Regions from separate parts of the Phreatobacter sp. AB_2022a genome, predicted to be linked through region 1. Evidence: predicted binding sites of a transcription regulator. Region 1 holds the regulator's gene; each other region holds the start of a gene.

Evidence for each region. The regulator PhoB, encoded in region 1, activates phosphate uptake and scavenging genes when phosphate is short. The targets are predictions, from matches to a motif close to TGTCATNNANCTGTCAT.
Region 2: OZ671_RS09660 (alpha-D-ribose 1-methylphosphonate 5-triphosphate diphosphatase) is a predicted target of PhoB. The motif match lies at 1,776-1,792, and genes of this name have one in related genera.
Region 3: phnF (phosphonate metabolism transcriptional regulator PhnF) is a predicted target of PhoB. The motif match lies at 2,027-2,043, and genes of this name have one in related genera.
Region 4: phnC (phosphonate ABC transporter ATP-binding protein) is a predicted target of PhoB. The motif match lies at 4,728-4,744, and genes of this name have one in related genera.

The regions. Positions count from the first base shown of each region.
Region 1 covers NZ_JAPSET010000015.1:144-7,900, reverse strand. Annotated here, with positions in the region: gene OZ671_RS12730 (methyl-accepting chemotaxis protein) at 1-890, shown strand, start outside; gene OZ671_RS12725 (ABC-F family ATP-binding cassette domain-containing protein) at 961-2,775, shown strand; gene OZ671_RS12720 (bile acid:sodium symporter family protein) at 2,910-3,863, shown strand; gene OZ671_RS12715 (SDR family oxidoreductase) at 3,860-4,801, shown strand; gene OZ671_RS12710 (flavin-containing monooxygenase) at 4,798-6,075, shown strand; gene phoB (phosphate regulon transcriptional regulator PhoB) at 6,153-6,854, opposite strand; gene phoU (phosphate signaling complex protein PhoU) at 6,874-7,581, opposite strand.
Region 2 covers NZ_JAPSET010000010.1:95,945-103,701, forward strand. Annotated here, with positions in the region: gene phnK (phosphonate C-P lyase system protein PhnK) at 1-663, shown strand, start outside; gene phnL (phosphonate C-P lyase system protein PhnL) at 983-1,714, shown strand; gene OZ671_RS09660 (alpha-D-ribose 1-methylphosphonate 5-triphosphate diphosphatase) at 1,910-3,067, shown strand; gene phnN (phosphonate metabolism protein/1,5-bisphosphokinase (PRPP-forming) PhnN) at 3,089-3,694, shown strand; gene OZ671_RS09670 (FkbM family methyltransferase) at 4,070-4,798, shown strand; gene OZ671_RS09675 (esterase-like activity of phytase family protein) at 4,865-6,202, opposite strand; gene OZ671_RS09680 (ATP-binding protein) at 6,535-7,757, shown strand, end outside.
Region 3 covers NZ_JAPSET010000010.1:86,835-94,591, reverse strand. Annotated here, with positions in the region: gene OZ671_RS09640 (carbon-phosphorus lyase complex subunit PhnI) at 1-820, opposite strand, end outside; gene phnH (phosphonate C-P lyase system protein PhnH) at 822-1,409, opposite strand; gene phnG (phosphonate C-P lyase system protein PhnG) at 1,409-1,885, opposite strand; gene phnF (phosphonate metabolism transcriptional regulator PhnF) at 2,055-2,774, shown strand; gene OZ671_RS09620 (MBG domain-containing protein) at 2,820-7,757, opposite strand, start outside.
Region 4 covers NZ_JAPSET010000010.1:76,882-84,638, reverse strand. Annotated here, with positions in the region: gene OZ671_RS09620 (MBG domain-containing protein) at 1-600, opposite strand, end outside; gene phnE (phosphonate ABC transporter, permease protein PhnE) at 715-1,596, opposite strand; gene phnE (phosphonate ABC transporter, permease protein PhnE) at 1,593-2,489, opposite strand; gene phnD (phosphonate ABC transporter substrate-binding protein) at 2,832-3,752, opposite strand; gene phnC (phosphonate ABC transporter ATP-binding protein) at 3,783-4,580, opposite strand; gene OZ671_RS09595 (chloramphenicol acetyltransferase) at 4,836-5,453, shown strand; gene OZ671_RS09590 (bifunctional acetate--CoA ligase family protein/GNAT family N-acetyltransferase) at 5,640-7,757, shown strand, end outside.

The sequences.
Region 1 (7,757 bases):
GCCTGGAAGCCGCGCGCGATGAAGACGCCGTGCGGGCCGCGCGCCAGGCGCGAGTCGACGACCTGTTCCAGCGTTTCCGCGCCGAAATGGCCGAGGTCGTCACTGTCCTGGGCAGCAACACCCGGCAGATGGAGACCACGGCCCGCTCGCTGAACGCCATCGCCCATGAAGCCGGCGACCGCTCGGCTTCGGCCGCCGCGGCCTCGGAGGCGACGTCGGGCAATGTCGAGACGGTCGCCGCCGCCGCCGAGGAGCTCGCCGCCTCGATCCGGGGCGTTGCGAGCCAGGTGACCAAGGCCCAGGCGATCGTCGGCGAGGCCGGCGCGATCGCCAGCCGCACCAATGACGAGGTCAACCGGCTGACGGAAGCCGCCGGCCGGATCGGCGACGTGGTGGCGCTGATCCGCGCCATCGCGGCGCAGACCAATCTTCTGGCGCTCAATGCGACGATCGAGGCGGCGCGTGCAGGCTCGGCCGGCAAGGGCTTTGCCGTGGTCGCGGCGGAGGTGAAGAGCCTTGCCAGCCAGACCGCCCGCGCCACCGACGACATCGCCGCGCAGATCGCCGGCATCCAGGCCTCGACGGTCGGCGCGGTGGCCGCGATCAAGGCGATCACCGGTACGATGGGCGAGATCACCGCGGTGACGGCGACCGTTGCCACCGCCATCACCGAACAGGACGCTGCGACCGCCGAGATCGCCCGCACCATCCAGCGCGCGGCCACCGGCACCCAGGCCTTGTCGCGCAACGTCGCCGATGTGAAGGGCGTGATCGCCGAAACCTCCGCCCAGTCGACCCATGTGCTGACCGCCTCCGACGCGCTGAGCCGCGCCGGCGAGCGCCTGTCGCGCTCGGTCGACGGCTTCCTGAACGAGGTGGCCGCAGCCTGAACGGCCTCCGGCGACGGGAACGGCAAGGAGGCGGATGCGCTCATCGCCCGACAATGCTAAAGGCGGGCCCATGGCTCCTCCCCTTTTGCAATTGCAGGACATCCGCCTGACCTTCGGCGGCACGCCGCTTCTGGTCAGCGCAGCCCTGTCCGTCGAGGCCGGCGACCGGCTGGCGCTGGTCGGCCGCAACGGTTCCGGCAAGTCGACGCTCCTGAAGATCGCCGCCGGCCTTGTCGAGGCCGACGGCGGCAGCCGTTTCGCCCAGCCGAGCGCGACGATCCGCTACCTGCCGCAGGAACCCGACCTCTCGGGCGCCGCCACGACGCTGGCCTATGTCGAGGCGGGCCTTGGCCCGGGCGACGACCCCTATCGGGCGCGCTACCTCCTGAACGAGCTCGGCCTGACCGGCGAGGAGGCGACGACAGCCCTGTCGGGCGGCGAAGCCAAGCGGGCTGCGCTCGCGCGCGCGCTGGCCCCCTCGCCCGACATCCTGATCCTGGACGAGCCGACCAACCATCTGGACCTGCCGGCCATCGAATGGCTGGAACGGGCGATCGGCGCGACCAGCTCGGCGGTGGTGATGATCAGCCATGACCGCCGCTTCCTGGAAAACCTGTCGCGCGCCACCGTCTGGCTCGACCGCGGCGTGACCCGCCGGCTCGACAAGGGTTTTGCCCATTTCGAGGCCTGGCGCGACGAGGTGCTGGAGCAGGAGGAAAAGGACCAGCACAAGCTGGACCGGCAGATCGCCCGCGAGGAGCACTGGCTGCGCTACGGCGTCTCGGCCCGGCGCAAGCGCAATGTCCGCCGGCTCGGCCAGCTGCAGAGCCTGCGCAAGGACTTTCGCGAGCACCGCAAGGCCGTCGGCAACGTCTCCATGACCATTTCGGAGGCCGAGCTGTCGGGCAAGCGCGTGGTCGAGGCCCATGGCATTGCCAAGGCCTACGGCCCACGCCGCATCGTCGACGACCTCACCATCCGCATCCTGCGCGGCGACCGGCTGGGCATTGTCGGCCCGAACGGCGCGGGCAAGACGACACTGGTCGGTCTCCTCACCGGCACGCTCGAGCCGGATGCCGGCAGCATCAAGCTCGGCACCAACCTTGCGATGGTCACGCTCGACCAGAAGCGTGAGGCCCTCGACCCGACGACGCCGCTGATGGACGCCCTGACGCTCGGCCGCGGCGACTATGTCACCGTCAATGGCGAGAACCGTCACGTCATCGGCTACATGAAGGACTTCCTGTTCACGCCCGAACAGAAGGGGACGCCGGTGGGCGTGCTCTCCGGCGGCGAGCGCGGCCGGCTCCTGCTGGCGCGCGCCCTGGCAAGCCCCGCCAACCTGCTGGTCCTGGACGAACCGACCAACGACCTCGACCTGGAAACCCTCGACCTCCTGCAGGAGATGCTCACCGACTTTCCGGGCACGGTGATCCTGGTCTCGCACGACCGCGACTTCCTCGACCGGATCTGCACCTCGGTGCTGGTCAGCGAGGGCGACGGCCGCTGGGTCGAATATGCCGGCGGCTATTCCGACATGGTCGCCCAGCGCGGCGCGGGCATTGCAGCGCGCGGCCTGGACAAACCCGCGAAACGGGCGGCCGACGGCGCGGCGCCGCGCGCCGAGGCGGTGCGCGAGGCGCCGAAGCGCAAGCTGTCCTTCCGCGAGAAGCATGATCTCGACGCGCTGCCCGCACGCATGGAAGCGCTTGGCCGCGACATCGCCAAGCTGCAGGCGATCCTGGCCGACCACGGGCTCTACAGCCGCGACCGGGCGGCCTTCGACAAGGCGTCCGCCGCGCTCGCCAAGGCCGAGGCCGAGCTCAGCGCGGCCGAGGAGCGCTGGCTGGAGCTCGAACTCCTGAAGGAAAGCCTGGAGGGCTGACCCTCCCCGCCGGCCAGGCGGGGCGGAGCCGGCTTGAAGCCGGCTGACGAACTTGCGATGCTCGCTGGAGCAGGGGTTTGATGGCGGGCCGGGGGGCCCGCGCGGGTCGGAGCCGCCGCCTGCGGGGGGCGCGAATGGACGTCGCACACGCGGCCGGCGCGGGATCTGGCCTCGCCACTTCCGGTATCGACAGCGTTCTCATCGCCATCGACCCGACCGGCCAACTGGTTCTGAACGGCATCCTGGCTCTGATCATGTTCGGCGTCGCGCTGGAGCTCAGGCTGAGGGATTTCGTCGACGTCTTTTCGCGGCCGCTCGCGCCCATGACCGGCCTTATCGCCCAGACCCTGGTCCTGCCGGCGGTCACCTATGCCATCACGATGATCCTGAAGCCCCAGCCGAGCGTCGCGCTCGGCATGATCATCGTCGCGGCCTGCCCGGGCGGCAACATCTCCAACCTGATGACGCATCTCGCCCGCGGCAACACCGCGCTGTCGATCTCGATGACCGGCATTTCCAACATGCTGGCGGTCGTGACGACACCGCTCAACATCCTGATCTGGGCCAGCCTCAACCCCTCGACCGCCGCGCTGCTGCGCCAGGTCAGCATCGAGCCCGCCGGCTTTCTGGGCACGACCGCCCTGCTCATCGGCGTGCCGCTGATCGCCGGCATGATCACCGTGCACCGCTGGCCCCGGCTGGCCGAACGGCTGCGCCGGCCGTTCCAGATCGCGTCCTTCGTCTTCCTCGTCGGTTTCATCGTTGCGGCGAGCGTCGCCAACGGCCGTTATTTCCTCACCTTCATCAGCGACATCATTCCCCTGGTGATTCTGCACAACACCATCGCGGTCGGCATCGGCTGGCTGTCGGCGCGCCTGTGGCGCCTCAGCGACTACGATACCCGCGCGATGGCCATCGAGGTGAGCATGCACAATTCCGGCTTGGGCCTTGCCCTGATTCTCAACCAGTTCGACGCCCTGGGCGGTGCCGCCCTGATCGCCGCCGGCTGGGGGGTCTGGCACATCGTTTCCGGCTGGGCCCTCGCCGCCTTCTGGACCCGCCGCGACCGCAGGGCGGCGGCGGAATGAACACGGGCATCCTGGTCACGGGCGCAGCTGGCTTCATCGGCGCTGCCCTGGTGCGGCAGCTTGCCGGCGGCGGCGAACCGGTCGTCGGGCTCGACATCCGGGCGCCCGCCGCCCCGGTCCCCGGCATCCGCTACGAGCAGGCCGACATTCGCGATCCCGCGCTCGCCGACCGGATCGCCGCGGCCCGCCCGCGCGTCGTGGTGCATCTGGCATCGGTGGTCGCCGCCGGCGGCGATGCCGCGCGCGACCGCGAGATCGACGTCGTCGGCACCGGTCATGTCGTGGCGGCATGCCTCGCCGCCGGCGCGCGCCGCCTGGTGGTGACCTCGAGCGGCGCTGCCTATGGCTATCATGCCGACAATGCCGTTCCGCTCACCGAGGACAGCCCGCTGCGCGGCAACGAGGATTTCCCCTATTCCCGGCACAAGCGGCAGGTCGAGGAACTGCTCGCCGCCGCGCGGCTGGCCCATCCGGACCTCGAACAGGTCGTGTTCCGCCCCTGCACCGTGCTGGGCCCGGGCGTCGCCAACCAGATCACCGCCATTTTCGAGCGGCCCGTGGTGATCGGCCTTGCCGGCAGCGCGACGCCCTTCAGCCTCGTCAGCGAGACCGATGTGGTGGCGGCCCTCGGCCGCGCCTGCGCGGCGGAAAGCCCGCCCGGCATCTACAATCTGGCCGGCGACGGCACGCTGACGCTTGCCGAGATCGCCAGGCGGATCGGCAAGCCCTACCTCGCCGTTCCCCCCGGGCTGATGCGCCTGGCACTCGGGCTCGCGAACCGGCTCGGCCTGACGACGCTCGGCCCGGCGCAGGTCAATTTCCTGCAGTACCGGCCGGTGCTCGCCAATGATCGGCTGAAGACCCGGTTCGGCTACCGGCCGACCCTGTCGGCGGCCGAGACCTTCGATCGCTACTGGCAGGCGAGGGCCGCGGCATGACCTATCTCATCATCGGCGCCGGCCCGTCGGGACTTGCCACCGCGCGGGTGTTCAAGGAGACGGGACTGCCCTTCCAGGTGGTCGAGTGCAATCTCGATGTCGGCGGCCAGTGGCTCTACGGCGCGCCGTCGAGCAGCATCTATCAGACCACCCATCTCATTTCGTCCAAGACCACCACGGCCTTCGCCGACTATCCGATGCCGGCCGACTGGCCGGCCTATCCGCACCACACCCAGGTCTTCGACTACCTCAAGGCCTTCGCCGGCCATTTCGACCTCTACCCGTCGATCCGCTTCAACCGTGCCGTGACCCGGCTCGCCCAGGAGGACGGCCGCTGGCAGGCGACCTTCGACGACGGGACGAGCGAGACCTATGCCGGCGTCGTGATCGCCAACGGCCATCTGAGCGACCCGGAACTGCCGGCCGTGCCCGGCACCTTCACCGGCGACCTCATGCATGCCAAGACCTACAAGAGCCCCGACATCTTCGCCGACCGGCGCGTGCTGATCGTCGGCATGGGCAATACCGGCTGCGATCTGGCCGTCGATGCGGTGCACCGCGCAGCCAAGGTCCTGTGGTCGGTGCGCGGCGGCAATCATTTCACCCCGAAATTCCTCCGCGGCAGGCCCGCCGACGAGGCCAATCACAAGGCCCGCTTCGTTCTGCCCCGACGCCTCCGCTCGATCGTGCACGAGGCCGTGCTCGGTTTCGTCGTGGGCCCGCCGGAACGCTACGGCCTGCCGCGCCCGGCGCACCGGCTGTATGACCGCACGCCAATCGTCAACACGCTGGTGCTGCAGCATCTCGGCCAGGGCGATATCGGCCTGAGGCCGCCGCTCGCCCGGCTCGACGACGATCGCGTCATCTTCACCGACGGCCGCGCCGACGAGGTCGATCTCGTGCTGTTCGCGACCGGCTACCGGATCACCTTCCCGTTCCTGGACGAGGCCGCGCTGAAGAGCGAGCTGAACTGGCAGGCCCCCGCCCCGCACCTCTATCTCAACATCTTTCCGCCGGCGGACAACAACCTCTTCGTCGTCGGCATGATCGAGGGCGGCGGCATCGGCTGGCCCGGGCGCGACCTGCAGGCACGGGCGGTGGCGAGCTATCTGACGGCGCGGCGCGACCGGCCGGTGCGTGCGGCAGCCTTCCGCCGCGAAATCGGCCGGCATTGCGCCGGGCCGCGGCCGGCCGATGCCGGTCCGCACGGCATCTTCATCGATTTCGTGGACTACAAGCGCGTTCTGGGCCGGGCGATCGAACGGCTGAGCTGAGGCCGGATCGCGTCCGGACCGACGCCAACGGCATCGAGGCCGGCCGTGGTTCGAGGCTCGCGCTCCCGGGCGCGGGCCTACGCCGCCCCGGCGAAGCGCTCGTTGAAGGCGTAGCCCGAGCCGCGCACGGTGCGAATCGGATCGGCCTCGCGGCCGCGCTTCACCGCCTTGCGCAGGCGGCCGATATGCACGTCCACCGTGCGCTCGTCGATATAGACGTCGCGGCCCCAGACACCGTCGAGCAGCTGCTCGCGGGTATAGACGCGGCCCGGCGACTGCATGAGGAATTCGAGCAGGCGGAACTCGGTCGGCCCGAGCGTGATCTCGCGACCCGACCGATGCACCCGGCGGGTCTCGCGGTCGAGCTCGATATCGCCCGACTTCAACAGGCTGGAGAGATGTTCCGGCTTGGCCCGGCGCAGCAGCGCGCGGATGCGCGCCAGCAGCTCAGGCACCGAGAACGGCTTGACCACATAGTCGTCGGCGCCGGTAGCCAGGCCGCGCACGCGCTCGCCCTCCTCGCCGCGGGCGGTGAGCATGATCACCGGCAGCCGCTCGGTCTCGGCGCGCAGCCGGATGCGCCGGCACAGCTCGATGCCGGACAGGCCCGGCAGCATCCAGTCGAGCAGCATCAGATCGGGGACCGCCTCGCGCAGCCGCACCTCCGCCTCGTCGCCCCGCATCACGGTTTCGACGCGATAGCCTTCGGCTTCGAGATTGTAGCGGAGCAGGACGGTGATCGGTTCTTCGTCTTCGACCACCATGATGCGTGCGGTCATGAGTTCAGTCCCTTGTTGGTCAGGAGCCGGCCGAGACGATCGACGTGGTGTCGAGCTTCGGCCGCTCCTCGGCGAGCGTCGTACCGTTGACCACGTAGTAGATCGTCTCGGCGATGTTGGTTGCGTGGTCGCCGATCCGCTCGAGGTTCTTGGCGCAGAACAGGAGGTGGGTGCAGGCGCCGATATTGCGCGGATCCTCGAGCATGTAGGTCAGCAGCTCGCGGAACAGCGAATTGTAGAGCGCGTCGATATCGCCGTCCGACTTCCAGACCTCCAGCGCGGCCGCGACGTCGCGCTGGGCGAAGGCGTCGAGCACCTCCTTGATGCGCTCCAGCGCGAGGCGGGCCATGGCATCGAAACCGCCGGTGACCTTCGGCAGCGGCAGCGAGCCGTTGATCGCGATGACCCGCTTGGCGATGTTCTTGGCGAGATCGGCGATCCGCTCGAGATCGGCCGCGATGCGCAGCGCGGCGACGATCTCGCGCAGGTCGATGGCCATCGGCTGGCGCTTGGCGATCACCAGGATGCCGGCCTCCTCGATCTCGCGCTGCATGGCATCGATCGCCGGATCGGCGGCGCGCACCGTCGAGGCCAGCGCCACGTCGCCGCGAATCAAGGCGTCGATGGCGCCGACGATCTGCTTCTCGGTCAGCCCGCCCATTTCGGCGACGCGTTGCGCCAAGCCCTTCAGCTCGTTCTCGAATGCGCTGACGATATGCTCGGTCATGCAGGTCTCCTGGGCGGGCTCGGGAAAAGGGGCTTTTCCCTACCCGTGTATGACGACGGTTCTATGCTTGCGACGTGACACATCAATGACGATGAAAAAGCCAAGCATTCAAGCGCTTGTAAGGGATGCGACAAGACATTCCGCCGTCACATCGGCAAGTTCCGCCGCCGGCGGCA
Region 2 (7,757 bases), on a different contig from region 1:
GGTGAATCCGGTTCCGGCAAGTCGACCCTGCTGCGGCTTCTCTCGGGGCAGATGGCGCCCTCGGCGGGACAGGTGCTCTATGCCATGCGCGACGGCGTCACCCGCGACATCGTCTCGCTGTCGGAGGCCGAGCGGCGCTTCCTATTCCGCACCGACTGGGGCTTCGTCCACCAGGACGCCGCCCAGGGCCTGCGCATGGGCGTCTCGGCCGGCGCCAATGTCGGCGAGCGCCTGATGGCGGTCGGCTGGCGCCACTACGGCCATATCCGCACCGAGGCGGAGACCTGGCTCGAACGGGTCGAGATCGACCGGGCGCGCATCGACGACCGGCCGACCGCCTATTCGGGCGGCATGCGCCAGCGCCTGCAGATCGCCCGCAACCTCGTCACCAGCCCGCGCCTCGTCTTCATGGACGAGCCGACCGGCGGCCTCGACGTGTCGGTGCAGGCGCGCCTCTTGGACCTCGTCCGCGGCCTCGTCGCCGATCTCGGCCTCGCCGCCATCGTGGTCACCCACGACCTGGCGGTGGCCCGCCTCCTGTCCCACCGCATCCTGGTCATGAAGGACGGCCGCGCCATCGAGACCGGTCTGACCGACCAGGTGCTCGACGACCCGCGCGAGCCCTATACCCAGCTGCTCGTCTCCTCGATCCTGCAGCCATGAGGAACATCACTCTCAAGCCCGCCCCACTGCATCAGGCATGGCCGTGGTTCGAGGCTCGCCTGCGGCTCGCACCTCGCCATGAGGAGCGGGGGCGTGCTGCATCGGCGGCGGTGCGGGCCAGCCCTCGCCCGCACCATGAGGCCGGAAGCGGCACAGCATCGGCCGCGGTGCAATGGGGTGCCCAGTCCTCCGGGTTGCGTGAGCACGCGCGATGCCATTCACCACCCATCCTCATGGTGAGGTGCGGGCGCAGCGAGCCTCGAACCGCGGCGCCCCTCGCTGCAGGGCATGCAAACGAAGATCAAGAAGGACACGTGATATGATCCCGGCCCTGAGCCTGACCGACGTCGGCAAGAGCTTCACCATGCATCTGCAGGGCGGCCTGACCATCCCGGTCGTCTCGGGCGTGTCGCTGGACGTTCATGCCGGCGAGTGCATCGTGCTGGGCGGCCCGTCCGGCGCCGGCAAGTCGTCGATCCTGAAGATGATCTACGGCAACTACCGGATCGATTCGGGCGCCGTCCGGGTGCGCGACGGCGCCGGCGCGCCGGCCGGCGAGATCGTCGATATCGCCGCCGCGGCGCCGCGCCGGATCCTCAAGCTGCGCCGCGACACGATCGGCTACGTCTCGCAGTTCCTGCGCGTCATCCCGCGCGTGCCGGCGCTCGCCGTCGTCGCCGAGGCGGCGGTGGCCTTCGGCCTGCCGCGCGAGACGGCGGAAACGCGGGCCCGCGCGCTGCTGACCCGCCTGCACGTCCCCGAACGGCTCTGGTCGCTGCCGCCGGCGACCTTTTCCGGCGGCGAGCAGCAGCGCGTCAACATTGCCCGCGGTTTCATAGCCGACCATCCGATCCTGCTGCTTGACGAACCGACCGCTTCGCTGGATGCCAGGAACCGCGCGGCGGTGGTCGAGCTGATCGAGGCCAAGAAGGCCGCCGGCACGGCGATCGTCGGCATCTTCCACGACGACGACGTGCGCGAGCGGGTCGCGACCCGCGTCGTCGACGTCACCGCCTTCGCCGCGGGCGCGCCGGCCCAGGCGGTCGCCTGAGCCGGCGGGAAACAGGGAGCCGATGCCGGAGCCGACACGACAGGAGCCGCCCCGACCCGCCTGTCGCGTGCCTTTCGTCCGCCTGGTCCAACATCGGCCACGAGGGCGAGCCAAAGACACGCGGCGCGCCGCCTGAATGCCTGCCGCAAGAACAGTCCGACACGAACTGCCAAGACCGATCATGAGTGACCGACCATGAGAGCCACCACCGACAAGGGCGCAGTCTCGCTCTTCGCCCGCCGCATCGTCCTCGCCGACCGCGAGGTCGCCGGCACCATCGTCGTCGAGAACGGCGACATCGTCGCCGTCGAGGAGGACCGTCAGCGGCCGGAGGCGATCGACTGCGGCGACGACCTGATCATTCCCGGTCTCGTCGAGCTGCACACCGACCATCTCGAACCGCATTACGCGCCGCGCCCCAAGGTCTACTGGAACCCGCTGTCGGCGGTCTTCGCCTATGACGCGCAGATCGCCGCCTCCGGCATCACCACCGTGTTCGACAGCCTGCGCGTCGGCCGCGACGACGACCGGCCGGGCGTGTCCGATGCGCTGCTCGAACTGTCGGAAGGGCTCGAGGAGGCCAAGCGCAGCGGCCTCCTGCGCGCCGATCACCACACCCACCTGCGCTGCGAGATCCCCTCGCGCGGCGTGGTCGAGGAGGCGAGCGACTACCTCGCCCGCTTCGACGTCCGGCTGATGTCGCTGATGGACCATACGCCGGGCCAGCGGCAGTTCCGCGACGAGGAGAAGCAGCGCGTCTACTACCGCGGCAAGAGCGGCCTCGCCGAGGACGAGCTGACGGCCCTGTTCGAGGCGCGCAAGGCGCGCTCGGCGATCATCGCCGAGCCGAACAAGCGCGGCCTGGTGGCGCTCGCCCATGATCGCGGCATCGCGCTGGCGAGCCACGACGACACGCTGGAGGAGCATGTCACCGAATCGCTCGCCGACAGGGTCTCGATCGCCGAGTTCCCGACCACGGTGGAAGCGGCACGCGCCTCGCATGCGGCCGGCATCGCCGTCCTGATGGGCGCGCCCAATGTCGTGCGCGGCGGCTCGCATTCCGGCAATGTCTCGGCGCTGGAGCTGGCCGAGGCGGGCGTGCTCGACATTCTCTCGTCCGACTATGTGCCGATCAGCCTGATCCAGGGCGCCTTCGGCCTGGCCGGCGTGCCGGCGGTGGGCGGCCTTCCCGGCGCCATCCGCACCGTGTCGAAGGCCCCGGCCGAGGCGACCGGCATGACCGACCGCGGCGAGATCGCCGTCGGCAAGCGCGGCGACCTGGTGCGCGTCGTGCTGGTCGGCAGCCAGCCGGTGGTGCGCCAGGTCTGGCGCACCGGCCTCCGGATCTCCTGACCGAACGAGGATCCGCCGCCCATGTCCGTGCCCGGCACGCTCGATCATGCCAATGGCGTCGCTTCCGCCCCGGCCGAACCGATCGGCCCGGGCCGGCTCGTGCTGGTGGTCGGACCGAGCGGCGCCGGCAAGGACACGCTGATCGAGGCGGCGCGGCAGCGGCTCGCCGGCGACGAGCGCGTGCTGTTCCCGAGCCGTGTGGTGACCCGGCCTCCCTCGGCGGCGGAAGCCAATGCCGAGGTGGACGTGGCGACCTTCGCGACCCTCGCCCGCATCGGCGGCTTCGCCCTGTCCTGGTCCGCGCATGGCCACGACTACGGCATTCCGATCGCCATCGACCATCTGCTGCGCGAAGGCCGGACCGTCGTGTGCAATGTCTCGCGCTCGATCCTGGACGCGGCCCGCCGGCGCTACCAGAGCGTGATCGTGGTCGAGATCACCGCGCCGCCCGCCGTGCTCGCGGCCCGCGTCGCGGCGCGCGGCCGGTCGAGCGACGGCGACCCGTCCGCGCGCGTCGCCCGCCGCGTCGAGACCGGCGCGCCGGCCGACGTCACCATCCTCAACGACGGCCCGGTGGAAGCGGCCGTCGAGCACTTCCTCGCGGTCCTGGTCGCGCCGGTCGCGTGAGATTCCGCGCGCGATTGCGCGGCATTGCGGGTGGCCGTGGTTCGAAGCCCGCGCCAGGGCGCGGGCTCCTCACCCACGAGGGTCGGCAAAGCATGACATCAAGCGCGGTCATGAAGCGCTTCGCACAGGGCTTCATGAGCAAGCCTGCTGCCATTCACCTCCCCAGCTCATGGTGAGGTGGGAGCGAAGCGACCCTCGAACCACGGCCGCGCCTGGTGCCATGTAGCCTTAAGCGGTTACGCGCCTCGAACCACGGCGCCCTTCCCGCCAACCACCTGCGCAAGCCCCTCCCCCTGGAAAAGCCGCGCCGGCGCGATAGCTTCTGGCTGCAGCGGGGCGTCAGCCCCGCGCCGGCACGCCAGGAGGAACCGCCCCGTGAACCGCTATGTCGCCCGCATTCCCATGATGGTGCATTGCCCCGAGCCCATGGAATTTGCCATCAAGGATGTGCTGGAAGGCGAATACGAGGCCGATTACGACGGTATCGGCCTCGATATTCTCGATATCGGCGCCAATGTCGGCTCCTTCGCGCTCTGGGCCGCGGCCCGCTGGCCGGGCAGCCATGTGCGCTCCTTCGAGCCGCATCCGGGCACCTTCGACTACCTGAAGCGCAACACCGCGGGCCGGCGCGACATCACCATCGTCAATGCGGCGCTGTTCCCCGGCCCCGCGCGGCGGGCGACCTTCGTCAGCCGCTATGCCGGCGACGGCGAATCCGGGCTCGCGGCCTATTCCGGCGACACCTTCGTCGCCGGCCACATGGCCGAGACCTACGAGGTCGACGTCGTCGATCCGGCGAGCCTGCCCTCGGCCGACGTCGTCAAGATCGACATCGAGGGTGGCGAGGGCGACGTGCTCGCCCATCTCGACCTGTCGAAGACCTCGCTGGTCCTGCTCGAATTCCAGAACCGCCGGAACCGCGAGCAGATCCGCGCGACCCTGTCCGGCGATTTCCAGATCCTGCACGACGAGGAATGTTCCTGGGATCCGCTGCTCGGCTATGCCGGCTATCGCGCCGACCTGAAGGGCGATGCCTATGGCCGCATCTTCGCGGTGCGCCGCAACGTGACGCGGATGACGCGGCGGCCGTCCATCGACCGGTGACGGCCCGACCGGAAAGACAAGGGCCCGGTCTGCACCGGGCCCTCGGCTGTCTGCGACCGGCGCCGCTCAGCGGGCGCGCAGGAATTCCGGCACGCGCAGCAGCACCATCTCGTTGTCGTCGGCCTGGTTCGGATCGCGGCTCGAGGAGAACGGCAGGTTGTTGTCGTTGCCGACGATGATGTGGTCGGCATCGACCACGTCGACATTCTCGATGGTGAAGAACGGGAACTGGAAGTGGCCGCCCGACAGCGGCTTGCGGGCGCGGCTGTCCGGATCCTGGATGCGCAGGAGGTCGATGAAGCCGATCTTGCGCACCGGGCCGCCGGCATTGGCGTCGGTCATCTCGATCTTCCAGACGCGCTTGATGCGCGGCAGGGCGTGGAAGCAGGTCTCGGCGCGCTGGCCCTGCGGGCAGGCCCGCTCCGGCACGCCCTCATTGTCGTCGCGCACGATGATCAGGCCGGTCGTGCCGTCGATCATGTTGAAGTCGCCGATCGAGAGGTTGTTCTCCTCCAGCACGAACTTCCAGTGGCGTCCGGTCCAGCGGCCGGCCTGCACGTCGAATTCCAGGATGCGCAGGTACTGCTTGCCGTCGAGCATTTCGAGGCCGTTGCTCTGGGGATCCCACAGCGCGCCTTCGAGCAGCGGATAGAGGAAGCGGCCGTCGGGCGAGGCCGCCATGCCCTCGAAACCCTTGGACCGGCGCACCCGGAAGTCGACCGGGCCGCCCGGCACGGCCGGCGTCGTCACCGCGGGATGGTCGGGCGAGCGCACCACCTGGCCGTCGACCTGGGTCTCGAACACCGCTTCCACCTTGCCGGTCATGTCGACGCGGATGAGGTAGGGGCCGAGCTCGTCGCCGATCCAGATCTTGCCGCCGATGATCTGGAAGCTCTCGGTGTCGAAGTCGGCGCCGGTCAGGTAGCGCCGCTCGGTGCCCTCGTTGGCGATGCGGAACGGCACCTTTTTGTCGGGATCGGACAGGAAGACGGTCTCCAGGCGCTCGAACGAGCCCTTCTCCCAGTCGATCCGGTAGCGGTTGAGATAGAGCATCGAATCCGGCGAATTGGCCTTGGAGCCGAAACCGTTGTCGGTCAGCACCCAGAACGTGCCGTCGGCCATGCGCCGGATGCCGGAATGCCCCTGGGCCGGCTGGCCGCGGAACGGCAGCGACAGGCCCGTCGGGCGGCCGGCGGAGCGGCCCATGATGGTGCCGACGGCATCGACGCGCGCCGGGCCGGTGAACTTGCCGGAGACCTGCAGGTCGGCCGGCGCGTCGGCCGGCGGCTGGATGAAGGTCGCCGCCGGCAGCAGGGCATGGCCGGCGAGACGGGCCGGGAACTCCTGCTGGGCGAGGACCGGCGTGGCCGCGAGGAGGGCGGCGGCGAAAATCAGGGCGCGCATCAAGGGCTCCGGACATATCGAGGAACGGGCGCTCCTTGGCGGATCAGCCTGACAGCGGCGTAACGGATCGATGACGGCGGGATGACGGGCCACAGATGGCCTGGCATTGCGACGCTCGGCCGCAGAGGACGGCCGCGGCGGGCGGTGCCGCGGGCGGCCGTCGTTCCGGGCTGCCATCGTTCTGCCCCATCAAGGCTTATCAGAGCTGGGCAAGCCGGCTACGCGTACCTATCTGTTGGTTCGGACCGGCCTGCCCATATGAGCGCTTTGGCGGTCTTCTGTGTCCGAGTGCTGCCGTTTATGATCGCATCCCGCCTATCGGATCCCGCCTCATGCCGCGCGAGACGTTACCGGACCAGACCCAGGATGCGGAGGCCAAGGCCCTCGCCGCCCGGCGGCGCGCCGATCTCGAACTGGCCGCGCCGGCGCCCTCGCGCGGGGTCGGCCTGTCGGGCAAGCTGCTGATGCTCACCGCCATCTTCGTGATGGTGGCGGAAATCCTCATCTTCCTGCCTTCGGTCGCGACCTACCGGATCAGCTGGCTCGACGACCGGCTGGCCTCGGCGCGCACCGCCGCCCTGGTGCTGGAGGCGGCGCCCACCGGCATGGTGCCGGAGGCGCTGATGCGCGAGCTCCTGAACAGCGCCGGCGCCCAGGCCGTGGCGCTGAAGACCGGCACGACGCGCCGCCTGCTCGCCGTCTCCGAGCAGCCGCCGGAGGTCGACGTGACCGTCGACATGCGCGAGCGCACGCTGATGGGCTCGATCGGCGATGCCTTCGACACGCTGTTCGCGCGCGACGGCCGCATCCTGCGCGTCATGGGCACGGCGCCGCGGGCCGGCGACTTCGTCGAGATCGTGCTGGACGAGACGCCGCTCAGGCGCGCCATGCTGCGCTTCTCGAAGACCATCATCCTCCTGTCGCTGCTGATCTCCTGCATCACCGGCGCGCTGGTCTATCTGACGCTGCACCTGATGTTCGTGCGGCCGATGGCGCGGCTGACCAGCACCATGATCGCCTTCCGCGAGAATCCGGAGGATCTGAGCCGGGTGATCGTGCCGAGCGGCCGCAAGGACGAGGTCGGCGTCGCCGAATACGAGCTGCAGACCATGCAGCAGTCGCTGCACGACACGCTGGCGCAGCGCTCACGCCTCGCCGCCCTCGGCCTCGCGGTCTCCAAGATCAACCACGACCTGCGCAACCTGCTCGCCTCCGCCCAGCTGTTCTCCGACCGGCTCGCCGACGTGCCGGATCCGACCGTGCAGCGATTCGCGCCGAAGATGATCCAGGCGCTCGACCGGGCCATCGCCTTCTGCCAGTCGACCCTGTCCTATGGCCGCGCCCACGAGGCCCCGCCCCAGCGCGCCGCCGTGCGCCTCGCAGCGCTCGCCGACGAGGTGCGCGACACGATGGGTCTCGGCTTCGAGGCGCGCATCGCCTTCATCAACGGCGTGCCCGAGGAGCTCGTCGTCGACGCCGATCCCGACCACCTGTTCCGGGTGCTGCTCAATATCGGCCGCAACGCCCAGCAGGCGCTGGAGGCGCGCGCGCCCAA
Region 3 (7,757 bases), on a different contig from region 1:
CGCGGGTGAAGCGCGGCGCTTCGCTGCCCGATCCCTTGAACTGGGTCACCATCTGGCATTCGGTCAACGTGAGCTCGCCGAGCGGCACGGCAAAGCCGACCTCCTCGGCGAAGAATTCGAGCTCGACCTCGCCGAGCCGGATCTCGCCGGCGAAGGGATGGGTGCGGCCGAAGCCGCGCTGGGTGGAATAGCCGAGCGCCAAGAGGAAGCCCTCGTCGCCGCGGGCGAGGTTCTGCAGGCGCAGGTCGCGGCCGGCGGGAAAGTCGAGCGGTTCGCGCGTGAGGTCGCCGACCGGGGCGTCCGGCTCGGGCAGCGGATTGCGCTCGATCAGGTCGTCCTCGGCAATGAGGTCGGTGACCCGCGGCATCGGCGTCTCGTCGGCCGGCGCGCGCTTCGGCTCGGGCACCGGCGCCCCGGCCTCGATCAGGAAGTCGATCAGCCGATGGGTATAGTCGAAGGTCGGGCCCAGCACCTGGCCGCCGGGAATGTCCTTGTAGGTGGCCGAGACACGGCGGCGCACCGCCATGGCGGCGGTGTCGACGGGCTCGCTGGCGCCGAAGCGCGGCAGCGTGGTGCGGAAGGCGCGCACCAGGAAGGCGGCCTCCACGAGGTCGCCGCGGGCCTGCTTGACGGCGAGCGCGGCGAGCGGACGGTCATAGAGCGAGCCCTCGGTCATCACCCGGTCGACGGCGAGGGTGAGCTGCTCGCCGACCTGGGCGGCGGTGATCTCGGGAACCGCCGGATCGCCGCGCCTGATATGGGCGAGCAGCGCGTGGGCGTTCTCGATGGCGCGTTCGCCGCCTTTGACTGCGACATACATGTCAGGCCTCGCTGATGCGGGTGGTGCGCGGCAGGCCGGCAATGCCGGAAGGGCCGGCGAGCACGAGGTCGACGCCGCGCGGGAACAGCGCATGGTTGGCGGCAAGCGCGGCGGCGATGTTCTCGGGAAGGCCTGCCGCGGCAAGCGTCGCCTCGCCCTTGATGCCGGGACCTTCGAGGCGGAATGTCCGGCCGGTGCCAAGCGCCGGCACCTGCAGGACGAGCGTGGTGGACCGGTCGGGATAGGCGTCGGTGCCGAGCGCGAAGCCTGCGAGGTCGCCGAGCGCCAGGGGATCGGCGATCACAGCGAAATTCGCCTTGGACGGATCGTCGGTCAGCCGCGCGCCGCTGTGAAAGGTCAGGTAGGCCCTCGTCTCCTCGGTCGCGGCGGCCGGATCGAGATAGAGGCTGGTCTCGAAGTCGACGAGCGCCAGCACCACCGCCGCGGCCACCGGGCTGAGCGGGCGGGGCGCTTCGGCGAGGCCGGCGACCGGCTGGATCGTGCCGGGCCGGGCGAGCGCGTTCATCGTGGCGCGGAAGGCGCGCTGCGCCTCGTGGACGGGATCGGAATAGGCGCTGGCGATGGCCATCAATTGTCTCCGCGCACCATGGTGAAGAAGTCGACGCGGGTGGCCGCGGTCCGTTCGGCGCTGAGCTTGCGCTCGGCGGCGAGCCGGTCGCGGACGGGGGCGAGCACGGCTTCCACCGCCGCGCGATGGGCCGGCACCTGCCAGAGCGCGTCGGCGAGCGCGGCAAGGCGCGCCTTGTCGAGGTCGCGGCCGAGCACGTGGCCGAAACCGATCTCGCCGCCGGCGAGCGCGACCGCCGCGCGGGTGACGGTGGCTTCGCCGAGATTGAACGGCGCGCCGTCGCCGCCGACCCGGCCGCGCACCATGACGAGGCCGATCTCGGGCTGCCGCAGCGTGCGGATCTCGGGCATGGGCGAGACGGCGGTCTCGACCGGCGCGAGCTCGGCCGCGGTGGCGCGGGCGGCGATCGCCATGGCGGCCTTGCGGGCGGCCGTTTCGGCGGCAGGGGAATCGATGGGGGTCTGTGTGTCGGTCATGATTTGTATATTCATCTAGATGATTATACTTTTATGACGGCCGGGCCTGATGATCAAGCCGGAACGGCATGGTATCGACGGACCGATCGCGGGGCCGGAAGGACGGAAACGTCTGGAAGCGCCGCATTTCGGCTTTGAGCGGTGACAGGCGGATGACGGATCGAGGACCATGCTGGCACGCGGCGGCGGAGTAACGGTCTGGCGGCAGATCGCGGAGGCGATCGAGGCCGAGATCGCCAGCGGCGCCCTGGCGTCGGGCGAGCGCCTGCCGACCGAGGCGGCGCTGTCGGAGCGATTCGGCGTGAACCGGCACACGGTGCGGCAGGCGCTGAAGTCGCTGGTCGACAAGGGGCTGGTGCGGGTCACGCAGGGCTCGGGCACCTATGTGGAGGCCAAGCCGCTGGCCTATCCGATCGGCGCGCGCACGCGTTTCTCCGAGATCGTTCTCGGCCAGGCACGCGAACCGGCCGGCCGCCTCATCGACCATCGCATCGCCGGCGCCACGCCTGAAATGGCCGAGGCGCTCGGGCTCGCCGCGGAGGCACCCGTGGTCGTCATCGACAGCGCCCATTTCGCCGACGGCGTGCCGATCTCCTGGGCGATCGCGGCCTTTCCGATGCCGCGCTTCGCCAGGGTGCCGGAGGTCTATGCGGCAACCGGCTCGATCTCGGCGGCGCTCGCCGCCTGCGACGTCGCCGACTATCGCCGCTCGCTGACGCGGGTGGGCGGCGGCGTTGCCGATGCGGTCGATGCCGCGCGGCTCGAAGTGGCGGTCGGTCGGCCGATCCTGGTGATGGAAAGCGTCAATGTCGACCGCGACGGCGTGCCGGTCCAGTGGTCGCGGTCGCATTTCTCGGCCGACCGCGTGCGCATCACGATCGCCAATTGACGGCTCTTGCCGGCCGCGCCGCGCGCCGGCCGGCATGCTTGTGCGTCACGGGCAGGTCATGCCGCCCGACGGCTGCTGGCGGCAGGACGGGCCGGTGCCGCCTGCGGCGGCGCTTTCGGTGAGTCCGTCGAGTGCGGTCGTGCCGCCGGAGCCGGTGAGGTCCGGTGCCGGCGCGGTGAGGGTCGCAAGCTGGCTGATCGACACCGGAGCGGGCACCGGGCTGACGGACAGCCGGCCCGGCTGGAAGGTCAGGAGATAGTTGGGCGAAAGGGCCAGCGAGCCCTGCAGGATGGCGTAGCTGCCGACCGTCTCGCCGGCCTCGCGCGCGAGGGCGCCGGCAACCTGGTCGCCATTGACGAGGCCCATGCCGCCGATGCTGTAGGCGAGCGCCGGGTCGGGCTGACCGAAGCTCTTGGCAAGGTCGAGCGCCGTGATGGTCACGGGGCGGGGCGTGACCGTCAGGCTCGCGCCGGCAAAACCCGTGATGGTGTAGTTGGCATTGGCGAGCGAACCGAGCGCGATGGCATAGGTGCCGGCGCCGGAGAGGCCGGTGGCCGCGGTCGCCAGGGCGCCCGACAGGGTGTCGCCATTGACGAGGCCCATGCCGCCGACGCCATAGGTCAGCGCCGGATTGGCTTCGCCATAGATCCGGCTCTTGGCGTCGGCGGTGACGGTGATCGTGCGGGCGGTGACCGCGAGATCGGCTCCGACGAAGGTGACGGCATAGTTGCCGGTGCCGAGCGTGCCTTGCGTGATCGCATAGGTACCGACATGGCTGGTGCCGGTGGCCGCCGTCGCGAGGCTGCCGGCCAGGCTGTCGCCGTTAACCAGCGAACCGCCGGTCACCTGCCAGGTGAGCGCCGGATCGGGCTCGCCATAGATGCGGCTTCCGGCATTGGCGGTGACGGTGATGGCGCGCTGGGTGACGGCGAGGCTGGCGCCGGCATAGGTCAGGGCGTAGTTCGCGGAGGCCGCCAGGTCGCCCTGCGTGATGGCGTAGCTGCCGACATTGCTGGTGCTCGTCGCGGTCGTCGCGAGGCCGCCGGTCAGGCTGTCGCCGTTGGCGAGGCCCATGCCGCCGATGCTGTAGGTCAGCGCGGGATTGGCGTCGCCATAGATGCGGCTCCTGGCATCGGCGGTGACGGTGATGGCGCGCTGGGTGACGGCGAGGCTGGCGCCGGCATAGGTCAGGGCGTAGTTGGACGAGGCGGCGAGGTCGCCTTGCGTGATGGCGTAGCTGCCGGCATTGCTGGTGCCGGTGGCCGCCGTCGCGAGGCCGCCGGTCAGGCTGTCGCCGTTGGCGAGGCCCATGCCGCCGATGCTGTAGGTCAGCGCCGGATTGGCCTCGCCATAGACGCGGCTCCTGGCATCGGCGGTGATGGTGATCGGCCGCGCGGTGACGACGAGGCTGGCGCCGGCATAGGTCAGGGCATAGTTGGACGAGGCGGCGAGGTCGCCTTGCGTGATGGGATAGCTGCCGACATTGCTGGTGCTCGTCGCGGTCGTCGCGAGGCCGCCGGTCAGGCTGTCGCCCGCGGCGAGCGAGCCGCTCGTCACCTGCCAGGTCAGCGTCGGATTGGCCTCGCCATAGGCGCGGCTCGCGGCATCGGCGGTGACGGTGATGGCCCGCTGGGCGATCGTGAGGCTGGCGCCGACATAGCTGACGGCGTAGTTGGACGATGCGGCAAGGTCGCCCTGCGTGATGGCGTAGCTGCCGACATTGCTGGTGCTCGTCGCGGCCGTCGCGAGGCCGCCGGAGAGGCTGTCGCCGGCGGCGAGGCCCATGCCGCCGATGCTGTAGGTCAATGCGGGATTGGCGTCGCCGTAGGTACGGCTCTTGGCGTCGGCCGTGATGGTGATGGCCCGCTGGGTGACGGCGAGGCTGGCGCCGACATAGGTGACGGCGTAGTTGGACGAAGCGGCGAGGTCGCCCTGCGTGATGGCATGGGCACCGACATTGCTCGCGCTGGTCGCCGCTGTCGCGAGGCCGCCGGTGAGGCCGTCGCCGTTGACGAGGCCCATGCCGCCGATGCTGTAGGTCAGCGCGGGATTGGCGTCACCGTAGGTGCGGCTCTTGGCGTCGGCGGTGATGGTGAGGGCGCGCGGGGTGACGGCGAGATGGCCCGCGACATAGGTCAGGATGTAGTTCGGGGACGCTGCGAGGTCGCCCTGCGTGATGGCGTAGCTGCCGACGGCGCTGGTGCCGGTCGCCGCCGTCGCGAGATTGCCGGTCAGGCTGTCGCCGGCGGCCAGCGAGCCGATCGTCACCTGCCAGGTGAGTGTCGGGTTGGCGTCCCCATAGGCGCGGCTCTTGGCATCGGCGGTGACGGCGATGGCGCGCTGGGTGACGGTGAGGCTGGCGCCGACATAGGTCAGGGCGTAGTTGGACGAGACCGCGAGGTCGCCCTGCGTGATCGGATAGCTGCCGACATTGCTGGCGCCGGTCGCCGTCGTCGCGAGGCCTCCGGTCAGGCTGTCGCCGCCGGCCAGGGAGCCGCTCGTCACCTGCCAGGTGAGTGCGGGGTTGGCGTCGCCGTAGATGCGGTTCCTGGCATCGGCGGTGACGGTGATGGCGCGCTGGGTGACGGCGAGGCCGGCGCCGACATAGGTGACGGCATAGTTGGACGAGGCCGCGAGATCGCCCTGCGTGATGGCGTAGCTGCCGACATTGCTGGTGCTCGTCGCCGCCGTCGCGAGGCCGCCGGTCAGGCTGTCGCCGTTGGCGAGGCCCATGCCGCCGATGCTGTAGGTCAGCGCTGGATTGGCGTCGCCATAGACGCGGCTCCTGGCGTCGGCGACGATGGTGATCGGCCGCGCGGTGACGCCGAGGCTGGCGCCGGTGAAACTCGTGATCTGATAGTTGGGATCGCCGAGCGTGCCGGCGGTGATGGCGTAGTTGCCGACGCCCGACGCTGCCGTCGCCGCTGTCGCCAGCGATCCGCCGAGCGTGTCGCCATTGGCGAGGCCGAGGCCGCCGACCGTATAGGTCAGGGTCGGGTTGGCGTCACCGTAGGGCCGCGTCTGCGCCGCGGCGGCCACCGTGATCGGGCGGGCCGTGACGCCGAGGCTCGCCGTCGTGAAGCTGGTGATGTCGTAATTGGGGTTGGCGAGAGTTCCGAGCGTGATGGCATAGCTGCCGACGCCCGAGGCCGCGGTCGCGGCGGTGGCCAGCGCGCCGGAGAGCTGGTTGCCGTTGACGAGGCCGAGACCGCCGACCGTATAGGTGAAGGTCGGGTTGGCGTCGCCATAGTGGCGCGACGCCGCGTCGGCCGTCACCGTGATCGGCCGGGCCGTGATGGTTTCGTTGGCCGTGACATAGGTGATGGCATAGTTGGAATGGCCGAGCGTGCCGAGATTGATGGCGTAGACGCCGACATTCCTGGTCGCGTTGGCCGATGTGGTGAGCTCGCCGGTGAGCTGGTCGCCGTTCAGCAGCGCGCCGCTGGTGATCCGATAGGTCAGGGCCGGGTCGGTGGTGTCGCCATAGATCCGGGTCTTCGCGTCGGCCGAGATGGTCAGCGGGCGCGCATTCACCGTCAGCGTGCCCGGAATATAGATCAGCCGATAGGCATTGCCCGAAGGGCTCGTCACCGACGCTCCCGACGCGGTGATGCTGTAGTCGCCGACATTGGAGAACTGCGCGGCCGAGGTGACGAGGCTTGCCAGCGTCGCGAAGCTGTCGCCCGGCTTCAGGCTGCCGTAATAGGTTGCCGTCAGCGTCGGATTGGCATCGCCGTAGAAGCGGCCGACGCTGTTCGGCGCAATGGTCAGCACGGTGAGGAAGGCATAGAGCTCGGGATAGTGCGCGGCACTCGCGCCGTTGTTCTGGCCGACCTGGTTGGGCGGCGCCCAGACGCCCTGGAAGTCCCAGCCGCCGAAGGTCGCCTGGTAGCTCGACAGATCCTGCAGCTGTGCCGTGGTCAGTCCGCTGGCGTTGAAGGTGCCGGAATTGCTGGCGACGCCCTGGCTGGTGCCCTTGCCTGATGTCGTCGTGTCCCAATACGAATTGGTGATCGTGCCGGAATTCGTTGCGGCGAGGCCGCCCGTCCCCGCGCCGGTCACGGCGCCGGTCGCGTAGGTTCGCGTGATGCTGCCGCTGTTGTCGCCGACCAGGCCACCGCCGCCGCTGACGGCGCCCGTCGCATAGGCATCGGCGATCGTGCCGCCGGCACTGTTCCTGCCGGCAAGCCCGCCAGCGGCGCTTGCGCCGCCGACCGCGCCGGTCGCATAGGATTGGCTGATGGCGCCGGAATTGTCGCCCACGAGGCCGCCGATATCGGCGCCGATGCCAGTGACGGCGGCCGACGAATAGGTCCGCGAGATCGTCCCGCGGTTGACCCCGACGAGGCCGCCCACCGAGCTGGCTCCGGAGACGGTGCCGGACGAATAGGCGTTGATGATGCTGGAGCCGACGAGGGCGGTCCCGGCGAGCGCGCCCACGTCCGCCGCGCCGGTCACCGCCGCGTTGACGAGGCCGACATTGCCGATCGTTCCCGCGACCAGGCCGAACAGGCCGGTATTGCCGAGGGAGGGCCGGGAGATGACCAGGTTCGCGATGGTATGGCCGCCACCGTCGAACTGCCCGGTGAATTGCGCTCCGTTGGCCGCGACGGGCATGAAACCGTAGCCGTCGCCGAGCACGTCCGACGTGAACCAGTGACGCGAAAGCTCGGCCGACATGTCGATGTTGCGCATCAGCCTGTAGGAGGCGGATGGATCCAGCGCCATCAGCTGCAGCTGATGGGCATTGCCGATGCTGGTCGAAAATTCGGTCAGCAGGAACGGCCGCGCCGCGCCGCGCCCGCCGTTCGTGTTGTTCAGCGAGCCGTCGGCGGAGATCATGACGAAACCGGGGGCGCCGGGTGTGGTGCCGAAGGTCAGACCGGGCATGTTGGCGACATTGGCGAACTGGGCCGTGGTCAAGCCGGTGGCCTGGAACGTTCCCGCCTGAGCGCCGTTGCCGTTGCTCATGCCGGTGGTTTG
Region 4 (7,757 bases), on a different contig from region 1:
GGCATCGCCGCCGCCGCGCACGCGGATGGTTCCCTGGTTGGTGACGTCGGCCGACGCGCCTGTGCCGGTGAAGCGCCGGCGGCCGGCCATGAAGTCCTGGTCGCTCGTGGCGAGCGTCGAGGCGGTGAAGCCGGCGGTGTCGACCGTGCCGCTCGGGGTGATCAGGATGCCGTTCGGATTGACGAGATAGACTTGGCCGTTGGCCTGGATCTGGCCGGCAATGGTCGAGGCGGTGCTGCCGGTCACCCGATTGAGGGTTGCGGCGTCGGCGCCGGGCTGCTGGAACGTGACGCGTCCGCCCGCGCCGACGGAGAAGGCGTTCCAATTGATCACGGCGCGCTGGGACGACTGGTTGACGGTCAGCGCGCCGGCCTGCGGCGCGCCGATGCTCGCGGTGCCGGCCGCGACCGTGCCGCCGCTGGGCAGGGTCTGGGCTGGGGCGCCGCACGGCATGAGGCCGGCGAGCAGCGCCGCGGCCGAGACCGACAGGTTCAACCGCTGCCGCGTCGCGCCATGCCGGCCGACCGGTCTCGAAATGAGCGCCATGATCCGCGCCGCCGGCGCCGCGCCGCCCGCCATCTTCACCCTTTGCATGCCCATGCCCGCTCGCCCTGGCCGCTCGTGCATCCGTGCACCCATCTGCCGATTGCCATGAACCGGGGCAGCGGTCTTCTCACGGGGCGCACGAAGTCGGGGGTCGGTCCGGGCGCGGCCTCAGCGCTGCCCGGAGCCGATCAGCGCGAAGCGCAGGCGGGTGGAGACGAAGTCGATGGCGATGACTGCGGCGAGGATCATCAGGATCAGCGCCGAGACGTGCTGGTATTCGAACACGCGGATCTGTTCGGCAAGGTGCAGGCCGATGCCGCCGGCGCCGACAATGCCGATAATGGTGGCCGAGCGGGTATTGCTCTCGAAATAATAGAGCACCTGGCTGCCGATGACCGGCAGGATCTGCGGCAGGAGGCCGAAGCGGATGCCGTCGAGCCGGCTGCCGCCGACCGAGGCGACACCCTCCACGGCCTTGCGGTCGGCGGCCTCGATCGCTTCCGAGAACAGCTTGCCGAAAACGCCGAAATTGGCGGTGACGAGCGCGAGCACGCCGGCGAACGGCCCGAGGCCGACGACGCTGACCCAGATGAGCGCCCAGATCAGCTCGTCGACGCCGCGGATCGTGTCGAGGAAGCGGCGCGACAGGAAATGCACGACGGCGTTGGGGATGACGTTCTTCGCGGCGAGGAAGCCGAAGGGCAGGGCGAGGATCGCCGCCACCATCACGCCGAGAAAGGCGATGGCCACGGTCTCCGCCAGGGCGTGCAGGTAGACGAAAAACTTCGACCAGGTGCCGGTCGAGGGCGGCAGCATGCGCCAGAGGAATTCGGCCAGCCGCCCGAAGCCGAACAGGATCTTGGCGGCCGAGAATTCGAGCGCGACGAGTCCGAAGACGAGAAGCGCGGCGAGCGCGAGGATCGTGCCTGCCGCGACGAGACGCCGGCGCACCGGCGGATGGAACACGTCCCGGTGGCGGGCGGCGATCTCGTCCCTGCGGGCGAGCGCTTCGGCGACGACGGGATGGGGACTGGCGGCGCGTGCGGTCATGGCCGGTTCTCCAGGCCGATCAACGCGTGGCGCACACGCTCGGTCAGAAGGTCGATGACCATGACGGTGACGATGATCAGGACGAGGATGGCGGAGACGTCGGGATAGTAGAACTTGCGGATCGCCTCGATCAGGTCCTGGCCGATGCCGCCGGCGCCGACGAAGCCCATGACGGAGGCGCCGCGCACGTTCACCTCGAAGCGCAGCAGCGCATAGCTCGTGAAATTGGAGAGGACCTGCGGCACGACGGCGAAACGCACGGTCTCGACCCAGGTCGCGCCGGTCGCCTTCAGCCCGTCGACCGGCTTCATGTCGATGTTCTCGACGACTTCGGCGAAGAGCTTGCCGAGCGCCCCGGTCGTGTGGATGGCGATGGCCAGCACGCCCGGCACCGGGCCGAGGCCGAAGGAGACGACGAAGATCAGGGCGAAGACGATTTCGGGAACGGTGCGGCAGAATTCCAGGTAGCGCTTGGCGAGGATGCGCACCGCATGGGTCGGGCTGAGATTGCCGGCGGAGAAGAAGCACAGGGCAAAGCCGCCGATCGCGCCCAGCACCGTGCCGACATAGGCGATCAGCAAGGTCTCGCCGAGCAGCTTCAGCCACTTGCCGAGGCCCCACATCCACTCGGCCGGGTCGGACAGCACGAAGCGGCCGGCGGCCGGTCCGTTGTCGAGCACGAAGATGCGGCCGATATAGTCGGTGAAGCGCCAGATGTTGCCCACCAGCTTGGAAAGATCGACATCGGCGACATGGCCGGCGGCGAGGGTTGCCGCGGCGACCAGGACGAGCCCGAGAACGAGCTGGCGGCGCTTGGCGCCCATCGCATCGCGGTAGGCGTTCTCGAGCGGCGCGAGCTGCGGGTCGGGAAGGCGGGGAATGGCGCTCGCCATGGGTCTCCTGTCCGGGCTTTTCGGGGCTTTCCGATGTCTTGCTCGGCATCGTGCCCTGCGTCACGGGCGGTCGTGGTTCGAGGTTCGCTCCGCTCGCACCTCACCATGAGGAGGGGTGGGAATGGCATGAGGGCTGTTCATGCAGTCGCGAGCTCTGGTGCGCCGTCAGCGCCGTCGCTGCTGCAATCCGCCCCGATCGTCATGGTGAGGTGCGAGCCGCAGGCGGGCCTCGAACCACGCGGCCCGTTTTGCCATGCACGTCATCCAGGCCAATTCCCGGCCTAAAGAAACGGGGTGGATCTTGGAGGATCCACCCCGCTGGAGGTCGCCCGGGGGGAGGGCTCAGCTGCGCGCGCGGCGCATCTGGTCGACGAAGCGCTGCAGCTCGACGATGGTCTCGTAGTCGCGGTGGGTGACGGCGTGGAAACCGCGGTCCTTGCCGTCGGACAGGCGGTCGAAAGCCGCCTTGTCGGCGGTCGGCGCGTCCATGAAGGCCTTCAGGATGGCGGCGCGCGCCTCTTCCGGCAGCGTGTTGATATAGGCGTAGGGCGAACCGGCAATCAGGTCCGACTTGAAGATGATCTTGAAGTCGTCGGCGCGCACCATGTTCTTGTTGGCCATGCGCGTCAGGTTGGAATCGGTCTCCGAGTTCCACCAGTTGAAGGCGGCGTCGCAGGTGCCCTGCTGGACGGCCGAGACGGCGTTCTCGTGGCTGCCGGCATAGACGACGCGGGAGAAGAACTGGTCGGGATTGGCGATGCCGAGCTTGTTCATGGCAAAGCGCGGCACGTTGTTGCCCGAGGTCGAGTTGGGATCGACGAGGCAGAGGTTCTTGCCGCGCAGGTCCTCGAGCCGCGTCGCCGGATTGTCGGCGCGCACATAGAGCACCGAATAGTAGCCGATCGAGCCGTCGGAATTGATGGTCGTGACGAAGGGCTCGACGACGCCGTTGGTGACGGTGCGGGCGCGCACATAGGAGGCCGGGCCGTAATAGGCGAGGTGGATCTGGCCGGCGCGCTGGCCCTCGATGACCGCCGCATAGTCGTTGGCGATGCGCAGCGTCACCTTGGTGCCGAGCGTGCGCGCGAGATAGTCGACGAAGGGCGCATAGCGCTCGGTGACGCCCGAGGCGTTCTCGGCCGGGATCACGGCGAGGACCAGCTCGGGATAGCGGCTCTGCCAGCCCTGGCCCTGGGCGCGGGCGCCGAGGGGGCTGAGGCCAAGGCCGGCAAGGCCGGCCAGCACGGTGCGACGGTCGAACATGGTCTCAATGATCTCCAGACGGGGAGGCGGTCACGCGGTGACGAGGGCGCCGGCCGCAGCCGGCACCGGGGTGTGGCTGTCGAGGACCTCGTCGGCCTCGATGCCGTAGAGCTCGCGCGCGGCCGCCGGGGTCAGCTCGGCGGGCGCGCCGTCGAACACGACACGGCCCTGCGCCATGCCGACGAGGCGGTCGCAATAGGTCTTGGCGAGGTCGAGCGAGTGCAGATTGCACAGAACCGTGATGCCGTAGTGACGGTTGATCCGCTGCAGCGCGTCCATGACGATGCGGGTGTTGCGCGGGTCGAGCGAGGCGATCGGTTCGTCGGCGAGGATGTATTTCGGCTCCTGGACCAGGGCGCGGGCGATCGCCACGCGCTGCTGCTGGCCGCCGGAAAGGCTTTCGGCGCGCTGGCTGGCGAGCGAGCCGATGTCGAACTGCTCGAGCGCCGAGAGGGCGATCGCCTTGTCCTCGGCCGTCCACAGCTTGAGCAGCGCGCGCGCCTGGCTGACATGGTTGAGCCGGCCCATCAGCACATTGGTCAGGACGTCGAGCCGGCCGACCAGGTTGAACTGCTGGAAGATCATGGCGCAGGACTGGCGCCAAGCCCTGAGGTCGGCGCCGGCAAGGGCGGTGACGTCGCGCCCGTCGGCGAGGATGCGACCCTCGGTCGGGTCGGCGAGGCGGTTGATCATGCGCAGAAGGGTCGACTTGCCGGCACCGGACCGGCCGATCACGCCGATGAAGGCGCCGTCGGCGATCTCCAGAGAGACGTCCGAAACGGCGGCCTTCGCGCCAAATCGTCGGGTAACCTTGTCGATGACGAGCATGAGCAAAACCTTGGCAGACAGCAAAAAGCGCCGCGGCGGGGAGCCGGCTGGTCTGATGCTCAACGCTCTAGGCCAGGCGAATTACAGTTTTGTGACGCGACCATCACGCGTATGACAGGCCGATTTCCATTCCGAATACTTCGGGATTGTCATCGATGCGTCATCGTCGTGTCATCTGCGGGGATGACGGCGAGGTCCGGTCCGGATTCCCGCCGCGGGTCCCGGGCTCGCATGACCTTCAGGGAGCAGACCGCCATGACCAAGCTCGGCACCACGCCGTCGATCCATGCCGACGCGATCGTCACCAACAGCCGCCTCGGCGCCTATACCGAGGTCGGCGCGCGCACGGTCATCTCCGAAAGCGTCATGGGCGACTATTCCTATATCGTGCAGGACGGCCAGATCGACATGTCCGGGATCGGCAAGTTCTGCTCGATCGCCCGCCACGTGCGGATCAATCCCGGCAACCATCCGACCGAGCGGGCGAGCCAGAGCCATTTCCTCTATCGCGCCTCGCGCTATTTCGACGGCGAGCCTGACGAGGCCGGCTTCTTCGACTGGCGCCGCGCCCATGCGGTGACGATCGGCCACGACGTCTGGATCGGCCATGGCGCCGTGGTGCTGGCCGGCCGGACCGTCGGCACCGGCGCGGTGGTCGCGGCGGGCGCCATCGTCACCAAGGACGTCGCGCCCTATACGATCGTCGGCGGCAATCCGGCAAAGCCGATCCGCTGGCGTTTTTCGGAAGCCGTCGCCGAGCGGCTGCAGGCGCTCGCCTGGTGGGACTGGAGCCACGAGCGCCTGCGCCTGGCGCTGCCGGATTTCCGCGCGCTCGGCGTCGAGGCGTTCCTGGAGAAATACGAGACGGCGTGATGTCTGGCGCCCGGCATCGCGCATGCGGGCACCAGACGGGAGAACCATGGACCGCGGCCCGTCGCCGCGCCGTTCATCATCGGTGAACAGGCGTCATCGCGCCCCCTTGCGCGCGCTCATGTGACGGTCAACCATCGCGGCGCTGATCTGGCGCCGCTGCGCCGCGCGGTTCTTCCGGGAGGTCCCATGTCGCTCTACCGGCTCGATCGCAATTTCGCCCCGTCCGTCGTCGCCATCGTCGGCGCTTCGGACCGGCCGCAATCGCTCGGCCAGGCGGTGCTGGCCAGCATGCGCCGGGCCGGCTTTTCCGGCGACCTCTACCCCGTCAATCCGCGCCATGCCGAGGTGGGCGGGCTTCCCGCCTATGCCTCCCTCGCGGCGCTGCCCAAGCCGCCGGATCTCGTCGTTCTGGCTGCGCCCGCCCGGACCTTGCCGGGCCTCGTCCAGGAGGCGGCGGCGATCGGCGGCGTGCAGGGCGCGGTGATCGTCTCGCCCCTGCCGCGCGAGGGACGCGCCGAAGCCGTGCACGCCATGGCCGAGACGGCGAGGCGGCATGGCCTGCGCCTCATCGGCCCGGATTCCTTCGGCATCATCGCCCCGCATGTCGGTTTTGACGCCAGCCTCGCGCCGCATGCGACGCGGCGCGGCTCGCTGGCGCTGGTCTCGCAGTCGGGCGCCATCGCGGCCGCCCTGCTCGAATGGGCCGAGGCGCGCAATATCGGCTTTTCCGGCGTGGTGACGCTGGGCGATCAGATCGACGTCGATGTCGGCGACTGCCTCGACTTCTTCGCATCGAACTTCCGCACCCGGGCGATCCTCCTCTACATCGAGACGGTGCGCGACGTGCGCAAGTTCATGGCCTCGGCCCGCGCGGCGGCGCGCGCCAAGCCGGTCATCGTCCTGAAGTCCGGCCGGCACCGGGCAACGTCGGGCGCGATGCGCACCCATACCAGCGCCCTTGCCGGAGCGGACGACGTCTACAGCGCCGCTTTCGCCCGCGCCGGGCTGGTGCGCGTCGCCGATCTCGACGAGCTGATCGCGGCGGCCGAGACGCTGTCGCGCTTTCCGGCCTTCTACGGCGACAGGCTCGGCATCGTCACCAATGGCGGCGGTCTCGGCGCGCTCGCCGTCGACAGCCTGATCGAGCGCGGCGGCCGCCTCGCCGAGCTCGACATGCTCACCCGCGCGCGCCTCGAGGCGCTGCTGCCGGCCGAGGCGCCGCACGGCAATCCGATCGACATTCTGGGCGATGCCGACGCGGCGCGATATGCCGAGGCCATGGAGGCGGCGCTCGACGATCCCGGCATCGACGCGGTCCTCGTCATGAACTGCCCGACCGCGCTGCTCGCCAGCCGCGACGCGGCCAGGGCCGTGGCCGGCGTGGTGACCGGGCGTCGCGCCAAGGGCGAACGGGTGAAGCCGGTCTTTTCGGTCTGGCTCGGCGACCACGAGGCGGCGAGCGCCGCCTTCGCCGAAGCCGGCCTGCCGAGCTATCCGACCGAATCGGAGGCGGTCCGCGGCTTCATGCATGTGGTGAGCCACAATCGCGGCCAGGAGGCGCTGCTCGAGACGCCGGAAAGCGCCGCCATCGTGCCGCCGGCCGACCTGCAGAAGCTGCGCACGGCGATCGCCGAGACGATCGCCGCCGGCCGGCGCTGGCTTGACCCGCTGCTCGTCGACCGCATCCTCACCGCCTATGGCATCGGCACCAGCCCGGTGCGCCTCGCCCATACCGCCGCCGAGGCGGGGGAGCATGCCGCCGCGTTCCTCGCCGACGGCCATGCCTGCGCGGTGAAGGTCGTCTCTCCCGACATCGTGCACAAATCCGACGTCGGCGGCGTGCGCCTCAGCCTGTCGAGCCGCGCGGCGGTGGAGGCGGCGGCAGAAGACATGCTGACCCGCATCCCCCGGGACATGCCGAAATGCCGGATCGAGGGCGTCACCGTGCAGCCGATGATCCACCGGCCGGGCGCCATCGAGCTGATCGTGGGCATTGCCGACGATGCGACCTTCGGTTCGGTGATGCTGTTCGGCCGTGGCGGCAAGGCGGTGGAACTGATCCGCGACCGGGCCCTGGCGCTGCCGCCGCTCGACATGCGCATCGCCCGCGACATGATCGCGCGCACGCGCATATCGAAGCAGATGGCCGGCTATCGCGACGTGCCGCCTGTCGATATCGCCGAGGTGGCCGAGGTGCTGGTGCGCCTGTCGCAGCTTGCCGCCGACCTGCCCGACATCGCCGAGATCGACATCAATCCGCTGCTCGCCGATGCCGGCGGCGTGCTGGCGCTCGACGCGCGCATT